3 regions of the Xanthomonas sp. NCPPB 2250 genome follow, and region 3 is predicted to be linked to each of the others. Evidence: riboswitches for the same ligand, from Rfam matches in the RefSeq annotation. Region 3 holds a riboswitch; each other region holds the start of a gene.
What was found. A riboswitch is a leader RNA that binds a small molecule or an ion and turns the genes downstream of it on or off. The one in region 3 is predicted to bind cobalamin.

Region 1 (3,268 bases), 360 kb from region 3:
GCGGGGAGATCGGCGGCGGGGAGCGGAAGCGTCATCGGCACGGCGGACGGGCGCCGCCGGCATTCGCCGCAGCGCCAAGTCATTGGCTTAGGGATCAATAGCTTACACGTTCGCCATGAACGCTGCCGATGCCAACCTGCGGAGGGCGAAAGCGCAGCCGGATCGACTGCGCTTTTCGCCGCGCCTGCTACTTGCGCAGGTAGAGCGTCTTGTCGCCGAAGTCGATCACCGCACCGGCCTTGGTCAGGAAATCCGCTCCCAGCATACCGCCGAGGGCCTCGCCGTCCGGACGCGTCTGGCTCGCGTAGGCGTAAATATCCTCGAGGGTGGCATCGTTCACCGGCTTGGAGGACCAGGTGCCGATGTGCACGACGACCGGCTTTTTGGTCCGGTAGACGACGAGCCGCGCGCCTCTCGGCCCCGAGGCGTTCCCGTAGACGCCGCCCTTCTCCACGCCGGCCAGTTGCGCGAACGCGGGATCGATGACGGCGTTGCCGACGGTGCTGACGATCATCGAGCGCTCTGCCCGCCCAAGCGTCGCTCTGACGACGTAGCGGTTGGCCTTCTCGTCGAACTGCATGGGCAGCGCCGCATAGCCCGCGCCCAGCAGGCGCGTGCGCAAGCTGGAGGTCTGGGTTGCGTCGGGATTCACCAGAACGCGCTTGCCGGGATAGTCCAGGACCACGCGGTTCGCGCGGAGCCAGCCGACGCCCAGCATGCCCACGTCGGCGTCGGGTTCCGGCGTCTCGAAGACCGACACCGGCACGTTGGTCACGGTGGCGTCGCCGATGGTGAGGCGATCCAGGACGCCCTCGTCGCGGCCGAGCGCACTGACCTTGCCGGGTGCCTCGATGCCGAACGCACCCTGGTGGCGCAGGTCCCTGACGCCGACCTGGGTGGCGATGCGATGAATCACCTGGACATACAGCGACGCGTTCGCGTGCACCATCATCTTGCTGGGGTGACCGTTCAACTGCACGTCGATGATCGGGCGCGTGGCGTCGCCGATCGTCGCGGTGGAAAAGGGCACCGTCGCGGAAGTGGCCGCACTAGGACCCGGCGGGCCGATCGGATCGGCGGACACGGCACCTGCAGCAAGTGCGAGCCCGAGCAGTAAGGCGCGCAACGACGAACGGAACGGCGGGATTCTGGACATCCAGGTTGACCTTGGTGAAGGGAATGGCGGGGTAACGCAAACCACCGGCAAGCCTTGCGGCGTCTGCGTCAGGTGACGCGTTCGAGTCTATCCGGGAAACACGGCCCGCGAGCGACAATGTGGTTGCCGTCGCAAACCGCACGTGCTTTCCGCCACCCCGCGCCATCACTCGGCGAGGCGGCAGGAAATGCCAAGCCGGCTTGAGCTACATCCCTCGCCCGGATCGTGCGCTGCCTGCCGCCACTTGGCGGGCGAACGGGCGCGCGCCAACACCCTTGACCGCCCGCCGCATCCGGCCTATCGTGCGCTCGCCGAAGGTATTCATCGCTTCATTCGGATGAAGGGATGAATTTAAACGGGAATCCGGTGACGGCCGGCGCCGCAAGCGCCTGCCCATTCCGGAGCTGCCCCGCAGCGGTGAATGGAAACGACCTCCGTCAATGGCACTGGGCCGGCGCATGCCGGCCTGGGAAGCGACGGACAGTAGGTGCGCAGCCGGCACGGTGCGCGTGTCCATCAGCCCGAATACCGGCCCCGGCCGGAGGACCGTGCGTCCTCCGATTCGACCTGGCGCCTCCGCGGGGAGGTGGCCGGACCGCGACCCGGTCTTGCGCCGCGCCGCGCCGTCCGCCTGCCCGCGCGGTACCGGTTCGCCCGCGGGGGCGAAGGTCGCTGGCGTGGCGGGCGGTCCGTGCGAACGGGACGCGCGGCGCGCGGTTCCTTCGTTCCTCAATGCCCTTGAACGCAATGAGGAAACGCAACATGACGATCGTGACCAACCTGGGCTTCCCGCGCATCGGTGCGCGGCGCGAGCTCAAGCAGGCGCTGGAACGCTACTGGCGCCGCGACATCGATGGCGCGCAACTGCAGGACACCGCACGCGACCTGCGCCTGCGCCACTGGCAGCTGCAACGCGAGGCCGGGGTGGACGTGCCGCCCAGCAACGAGTTCAGCCTGTACGACGCGATGCTCGACACCGCGTTCCTGTTCGATGCGATCCCGCAACGCTACCGCGCGCTGGCCGATGCCGATCCGTTGGCCGGCTACTTCGCGATGGCGCGCGGCACCCAGGAAAACGGCCTGGATCTGCACGCGCTGGAAATGACCAAGTGGTTCGACACCAACTACCACTACCTGGTGCCGGAGCTGGCGCGGCGCCAGCACTTCCGCCTGCGTGGCGACAAGCCGGTGGTGGAGTTCCTGGAAGCCAAGGCGCAGGGCATCCAGACCCGGCCGGTGCTGATCGGGCCGGTGACCTTCCTGGCGCTGTCCAAGACCGTGGACGGCAGCGACCGCTGGGCGCTGCTGGACAGCCTGCTGCCGGTGTACGCCGAACTGCTGCAGCGCCTGCATGCGGCCGGCGCCGGCTGGGTGCAACTGGACGAGCCGGCGCTGGTGCTGGACCTGGACGAGGCCGCGCGCGCCGCCTATCGCCGCGCCTATGATTTCCTTGCGCAGGCGCCGCGGCCGAAGCTGCTGCTGACCAGCTATTTCGGCGAACTGGGCGACAACCTCGACCTGGCGATGGCGCTGCCGGTGGACGGCGTGCACGTGGACCTGGTGCGCGGCGTGGCGCAACTGGACGCGGTGCTGCAGGCCCTGCCGGCCGGGCGCGTGCTCTCCGCCGGCCTGGTCAACGGCCGCAACGTGTGGCGCACGCCGCTGGACAACGCGCTGACCCTGGCCCGCTATGCCGCCGGCCACGTCGGCCGCGAGCGGCTGTGGCTGGCGCCGTCGTGCTCGCTGCTGCACGTGCCGGTGGATCTGCAGCAGGAGACCAGGCTGGACCGCGAACTGGTCGGCTGGCTGGCCTTCGCCAGGCAGAAGCTGCAGGAACTGCGCACCCTGGCCGATGCGCTGGACGACCAGCCGCAGGCGCAGGCGGGACTGGATGCGGCGCGCGATGCGCTGGCCAGCCGCCGCGCCTCCGCACGCGTGCATCGCCCCGAGGTGGCGCGGCGGGTAGAGGCGCTGACCGACGACGCCGGCCGCCGGCAGTCGCCGTATGCGCAGCGCCGCCAGGCGCAGCAGGCGGCGTTGCGGCTGCCGCTGTATCCGACCACCACGATCGGCTCGTTCCCGCAGACCGAGCAGGTGCGGCAGGCGCGCGCG
Region 2 (3,268 bases), 390 kb from region 3:
CCTTGAACACCTTGTACGCGCCCTTCTCCTTGGCCAGCGCCAGGCTCGCCTGGATGGTCAGGTAGTTGATGCGCTCGTACAGCGAATCGCTGTACGCCTCGGCGTCCGGCGAATTCCAGTCGATGCCCTTCTGCGCCAGCAGGTGGTGCCAGCCGAAGGTGCCCAGGCCGATCGCGCGGTACTTCTGGTTGGTGATGGTGGCCTGCGGCACCGGCAGCTCGTTGAGGTCGATGACGTTGTCGAGCATGCGCACCTGGACGCGGATCAGCCGCTCCAGGATGTCCGGCGACAGCAGGTCCGGCTGCGCGGTGACCGCGCGGCCCAGGTTCACCGAGGACAGGTTGCACACGACGAAGTCGCCGGCCTGCTTGGTGGTGACGATCTGGTCGCCGCTGATCATCTCCTGGATGACCCGCGTCGGGCTCATGTTCTGCAGGATCTCGGTGCACAGGTTGCTGGAATACACCATGCCCTGGTGCTTGTTCGGGTTCATGCGATTGACTTCGTCGCGATAGAACATGAACGGGTTGCCGGTCTCCAGCTGGCTGACCATGATCCGCTTGAACATGTCGATGGCCTTGACCACCTTGCGGCCGATGCGCTCGTCGGCCACCACTTCCTCGTACTTGGCGCGGAAGCTGCCTTCGCCGCGCTTCTCGTCGAAGAAGTCCTGCAGGTACCAGCCCTTGACCTCCTTCACCTCGTGCGGGTCGAACAGGTACCACTCGCCGCGGCGCTCCACCGCTTCCATGAAGATGTCCGGCACGCACACCGCAGTGAACACGTCGTGCGCGCGCAGGCGCTGGTCGCCGTTGTTCAGGCGCAGGTCCAGGAACGCCTCGATGTCGCGGTGCCAGATGTCCAGGTACACGGCGATGGCGCCCTTGCGCTGGCCGAGCTGGTCCACCGACACGGCGGTGTTGTTGAGCTGCTTGATCCACGGCACGACGCCGCCGCTGGAGTTCTTCACGCCGCGAATCGCCGAGCCGGACGAACGCACGTAGCCCAGGTAGGCGCCGACGCCGCCGCCGTGCTTGGACACGCGCGCCACGTCGGTGTTGGAGTCGTAGATGCCCTGCAGGCTGTCGTCGACGGTGTCGATGAAGCAGCTCGACAGCTGCCCGCCGATCTTGCCGGCGTTGGCCAGGGTCGGGGTAGCCACGGTCATGTAAAGGTTGGACAGCGCCCAGTAGGCCTCGCCCACCAGCTGCATGCGGCGCTCGCGCGGCTTCTCGTCCTGCATCAGGTACAGGGCGATGGTCAGCCAGCGCTCCTGCGGCAGTTCGTAGACCTTGCGCGAGTTGTCGGTGGCCAGGTAGCGCGTGGCCAACAGGTACAGGCCGTTGTAGGCGAACAGCTTGTCGCGCTCCGGATCGATCATGCGGCCGGCTTCGGCCAGTTCGTCCTTGGAGTAGTTCTTGAGGATGTCGATCGAGTACACGCCGCGGTCGGCCAGGCTTTCCTGCAGGCCGACGTAGGAGCCGTACTTCTCGCCGGCATCGTAGAAACGGTTCTTGCTGGCGCGCTTGTACAGGCGGTCCAGGTACAGGCGCGCGGCGAAGTACTCCCACTCCGGCGTGGCGATGTCCACGCGCGACTCGGCCTCGCGGATCAGGTAGTCGACCATGTCGTCGGCCGACAGGCTTTCCTTCTTCTCGATGAAGGCGAAGGCCTTGCGCTCGTAGTCGCTCACGTCCAGCTGCGGGAACTCGGCGTGGATCCGGTCCAGGGTGCGTTGCAGGCGCGAGCGGTCGAAGGCCATGCGGCGGTTGCCGCCGTCCTTGACGATCCAGGTCACGGCGCGCTGGTCGTTGCTCGGCTCGCTGCTGGCCGGCTCCGGCTGGGCAGTGGCGGCAGCGGTCGTGGGGTCGACGGCGGCGTCGACGGACGCGGTGGCCGGCAGGCTGTGGGTCTGGCTCATGAAGGTCTCCAAGCGTGGTGCACGCGGCCGCCCGACCCTCGCAGGCAGCTGTCCGACCGGGTCGCAGGTGGGCAGGCGGTGTCGCGAAGACTGCAAACGGCGCAGGCACCGGGCCTGCGGGCGGTCATCGCTGCACCGACCCTCTCCCCCCGGAGAGCGCGCGGTCGGCGCCGCGCGGTGTGCTTCGCGCGGCTGTCGGCAGGTCTTCGGGCTGATGGGCAACGGCCGTGGCCGGTTCCTAGCCCGTCGCTTCCCAAGGCGGGCGCCTCAGTGCGGATGACGGGTTCGTTCCCAATTACCGCTGCGGGGCAGCGCCGGAGTTGGCGTTGGCACGCCGCACCGGCTTCCCTTTTGATCCCGCGGCTTGGGGCCGCCGGAACCGACCACCCCAAGATAGTGGGGTCGGCCGACGACGTCAACGCTAAATGTAGGTGGAATTACGAAAACCTAAGCCTGGCAACGGTTTGCCGATGGCAGCCGATTCCGGCCCCGTCGCGGCAGCCATTCGTGGCCGTGACGGGGCCGTGAAGCCGGCCGCGGACAGGGGCATTTCTGCCCCCGAACATTCCGACCCGCGCCCTCGCCTACGGCCGGCACGGCACCACGGTGCCGCTCGCATCGGTGCAGGTGCCGGTGTGGACGACGCTGCCGTCCTGCACGCTGGTGCTGCCCTGGTAGCTGCCCTGCGTGCCATCGACGCTGCTCTGGCGGCTGCCGCTGAGCGTGCCGTCGGCGGCCCGGGCCAGGCTGCCGCTGCTGCTCGCGCTGGCACCGTCGGCGCGCTGGACGCTGGCACTGCCCTGGCGGCTGGCGCTGCCGTCGGCGTTGCGCTCGGCGCTGCCCTGGCGCGTGGCGCTGCCGCCGGCGGCGGCCGTGCGGGTAGCGGCGCTGCGCGCGCTGGCGTTGCCCTGGCCGTCGGCCTGCCATTGGCGGGCGCGCTGCACGCTGCCGTGGGCGCCGCTGGCGCTGGCCTGCATGGCGGCGTGGCGGGCGCCATCGGTGCCGCCGGCGGTGCGCGTGCGGGTGTGTTCGCGTGCCGGTGCGCTGGGCGCGACCAGGACGCCGGCGGCCAGCGCCAGCAGCAAGGGAGTGATGCGACGGGACAGCGACATGGCGTTCTCCGGTGACGGCAGCGGCGTGCTGCCGAGCGTCACCGTAGCCATGGCGCCGGCGCCGCGGGCGCCGCATCGGCCAGCAAATGTTGCCGAACGCCGCGGCGGAAACATCCGCTTACAGTTGCGCCGCGGCGGCCGTTGCCGCGGGGCCGCGGCGCAGCCGATAGTGGCGTCCATGGACGATGCCGCGCCCGCTCCCCGCCTGCTGCTGGTCGACGACGACGACCGCCTG
Region 3 (3,268 bases):
ATCGGCGCCAGTTCCAGTTGCACACCGGCATCGGCGGCGGCCAGTTCCGGCGCCAGCGGCAGCGGCAGCGCGTAGGGATTGAGATCGTCATAGGCCGGCCGCGGCGCGCTCGCATCCTGCAGCGCCAGGGCGTCTTCGTTGCGCCAGCCGTCGGCCTCGCGCGTGCAGCCGCTGGCCACCGGCTTCATGCCCACCGCACGCTGGCCGCGCGCACGCAGGGCGTGCAGCAGCGCGGTGCTGGCGATGGTCTTGCCGATGCCGGTATCGGTGCCGGTGACGTAGAAGGCGGGAACAGCCATGCGAAATCCTGTCGGTTGGCCGGCGGGACGCGCGGCGGCGCGCAGGATAGCCGGGTGCATCGCGCGCGTCAGCCGCTGCGGTGCCGGCGGACGCAGCGCGCTGCTAGACTCGCGCGATGTTCGCCTCGTCCTCGCTCACCGGCAGCAAGCCGGAACAGTACGCCCAGTTGCTCGACCAGGCCCGTGCCCTGGTCGCCGGGGAGCCCGACCGCATCGCCAATGCCGCCAACCTGGCCGCGCTGGTGTACCACGCGCTGCCGCGGCTGAACTGGGTCGGCTTCTACTTCTACGACGGCAAGGAACTGGTGGTCGGCCCGTTCCAGGGCCTGCCCGCCTGCGTGCGCATCCCGCTGCACAAGGGCGTGTGCGGCGCGGCCGCCAGCAGCGGCCAGACCCAGCGCATCGACGACGTGGAGGCGTTCCCCGGGCATATCGCCTGCGATGCGGCCTCGCGGTCGGAACTGGTGGTGCCGCTGCTGCGCGACAGTGCGCTGGTCGGCGTGTTCGACCTGGACAGCCCCGACCTGGCCCGCTTCGACGCCGACGACCAGCGCGGCCTGGAAGCGATCGCGCAAGTCTTCGTCGACAGCCTGCGATGAGCACCACCAAACTGCGCAACATCGGTCCCAAGAGCGCGGCCTGGCTGCGCCAGGTCGGCGTGCGCACGCAGCAGGACCTGGAGGCGGCCGGCGCGGTCGGCGCCTTCGTCAAGGTCAAGCGCGCCGGCTTCAAGCCCAGCCTCAACCTGCTGTATTCGCTGGAAGGCGCGCTCAGCGGCTGCCACTGGCAGGAACTGTCCGAGGCACGCCGCGCGCAGTTGCTGGGCGAGCTGGAAACCGCGACGGCAGCGCTGCCGGCGCAGCGCGGCCTGCCGGTCGCCGGGCCGGTGGCGACCACGCATTTCGACCGCGACGACACGCGCGTCGACGACGCTGCCGACGACGCCTACGCGCACGACACGCACGACACGCCGATGGGCGACCAGCACGGCGACGACGACAGCCACGGCACTCACGCCGACTAAGCCGCGCAGCCAGCGGCGATCGCGTACAATCGCGCCGCTTCAAGGTGACCCACCGGCTCCGGCCAGCGGGTTGAAACGGGAAGCCGGTGCGTCTTGCGACAAGGCCGGCGCTGCCCCCGCAACGGTAAGCGATCCGCGCTGACGACCTGCGCCACTGTGCCTCGGCATGGGAAGGCGTCGCAGCCGGGAGGTCCGCCTCCCCGATCGCGAGCCCGGAGACCGGCCTTGCAGTTCACTGGTTGCGATGCGGAGGGCGTCGCGGCGTGCCGCGCCGTGTCCGGCGCCGTCCGCTTGCACCTTCCGTTCGCGACTCCCTTGCCGTCACAGCGCGCAGCCGCGCGCCGGAGTTGCCACCCATGTCGTCCCGCCTGCTTTCGGTCGCGATCGCGTCCGCCCTGTCCCTGCCCGCGCTGGCCCACGCCGCCGATGCCGCCACCGACCTCGACCAGGTCCTGGTCACCGCCACCCGCACCCAGATCTCGGTGGAGGACAGCGTGGTCCCGGCGCAGGTCATCGACCGTGCCGAGATCGAGCGCAGCCAGGCCACCTCGCTGGCGCAGCTGCTGCAGGGCCGCGCCGGCATCGGCCTCTCCAACCAGGGCGGCCTGGGCAAGCTGACCACGCTGAACCTGCGCGGCAGCGAGTCGGACCACGTGCTGGTGCTGGTGGACGGCGTGCGCATCGGCTCGGCCAGCGCCGGCCTGGCCGCGTTCCAGGACCTGCCGCTGAGCCAGATCGAACGCATCGAGATCGTGCGCGGCCCGCGCTCGAGCCTGTACGGCTCCGACGCGATCGGCGGCGTCATCCAGATCTTCACCCGCCGTGGCGGCCAGGGCTTCCAGCAGAACCTGAGCCTGGGCGGCGGCAGCCACGGCCTGCGCGAGGCCGGCGCCGGCTTCAGCAACCGCGGCGAGCGCGGCTGGCTGGCCGTGCAGGGCGGCTACCAGAAGACCGACGGCATCAACGCCTGCAACGGCTCGGCCACGCTGTTCGCCGGCTGCTTCGTCGACCAGCCCGACCGCGACGGCTACCGCAACGTCTCGCTGAGCGCGCGCGGCGGCTACGCGCTGACCGACACGCTGCGCGTCGAAGGCCAGGCGCTGAACATCGACAGCCGCAACGAGTACGACGGCGACGCGCTGTTCGCCGGCAACGAGGCCGACAACACCCAGCAGGTGTTCAGCGGCATGCTCGACTGGACCCCGTCCGATCGCCTGCACCTGGCCGCGCAACTGGGCCGCAACGTCGACGACGCCGACAGCTACTACCGTGCGCCGGGCGCACGCACCCGCAGCTTCGTCAGCACCTTCGACAGCCGCCGCGACACCGCGGCGCTGCAGGGCGATATCACCCTGGCCGAAGGCCACCTGCTCAGCGTCGGCAGCGACTGGCAGCGCGAGCACGTCGCCAGCAGCACCGCCTTCGACGTCGACAGCCGCGACAACACCGGCGTGTTCGCCGAGTACCAGGGCCGCTTCGGCGCGCAGCAGGTGCAGGCCAGCGTGCGCAGCGACGACAACGAGCAGTTCGGCGAGCACACCACCGGCAGCCTCGGCTGGGGCCTGGCGTTGGCGCACGGCCTCAAGCTCACCGCCAGCGTCGGCACCGGCTTCAAGGCGCCGACCTTCAACGACCTGTACTACCCGTTCGCCGGCAACCCGGACTTGAAGCCTGAGCGCTCCAAGAGCGGCAACCTCGGCATTGCGCAGTACGCCGACAGCTGGAACTGGACATTCAACGCCTACGAGACCCGGGTCAAGGACCTGATCTCCTACGACGCGGTCAGCTTCCTGCCGGTCAACGTGGACGAGGCGCGCATCCGCGGTGCCGAACTGACCGGCTATGCGCTGCTGGCCGGTTGGGAGCTGTCGGCGCAGCTGAGCCACACCGACCCGCGCAACCGCAGCGACGGCGACAACCGCGACAACTGGCTGGCGCGCCGCGC

Region 1: another riboswitch for cobalamin. It lies ahead of metE (5-methyltetrahydropteroyltriglutamate--homocysteine S-methyltransferase); the one in region 3 lies ahead of btuB (TonB-dependent vitamin B12 receptor).
Region 2: another riboswitch for cobalamin. It lies ahead of AC1PMG_RS20330 (ribonucleoside-diphosphate reductase subunit alpha); the one in region 3 lies ahead of btuB (TonB-dependent vitamin B12 receptor).

The regions. Positions count from the first base shown of each region.
Region 1 is NZ_CM161520.1:4,921,415-4,924,682, forward strand. Features, by position in the region: gene dusA (tRNA dihydrouridine(20/20a) synthase DusA) at 1-35, opposite strand, end outside; gene AC1PMG_RS20240 (hypothetical protein) at 188-1,156, opposite strand; cobalamin riboswitch at 1,454-1,707, shown strand; gene metE (5-methyltetrahydropteroyltriglutamate--homocysteine S-methyltransferase) at 1,919-3,268, shown strand, end outside.
Region 2 is NZ_CM161520.1:4,946,535-4,949,802, forward strand. Features, by position in the region: gene AC1PMG_RS20330 (ribonucleoside-diphosphate reductase subunit alpha) at 1-1,921, opposite strand, end outside; cobalamin riboswitch at 2,102-2,320, opposite strand; gene AC1PMG_RS20335 (hypothetical protein) at 2,506-3,033, opposite strand; gene ompR (osmolarity response regulator transcription factor OmpR) at 3,212-3,268, shown strand, end outside.
Region 3 is NZ_CM161520.1:4,556,567-4,559,834, forward strand. Features, by position in the region: gene bioD (dethiobiotin synthase) at 1-299, opposite strand, end outside; gene AC1PMG_RS18535 (GAF domain-containing protein) at 416-898, shown strand; gene AC1PMG_RS18540 (TfoX/Sxy family protein) at 895-1,323, shown strand; cobalamin riboswitch at 1,349-1,565, shown strand; gene btuB (TonB-dependent vitamin B12 receptor) at 1,680-3,268, shown strand, end outside.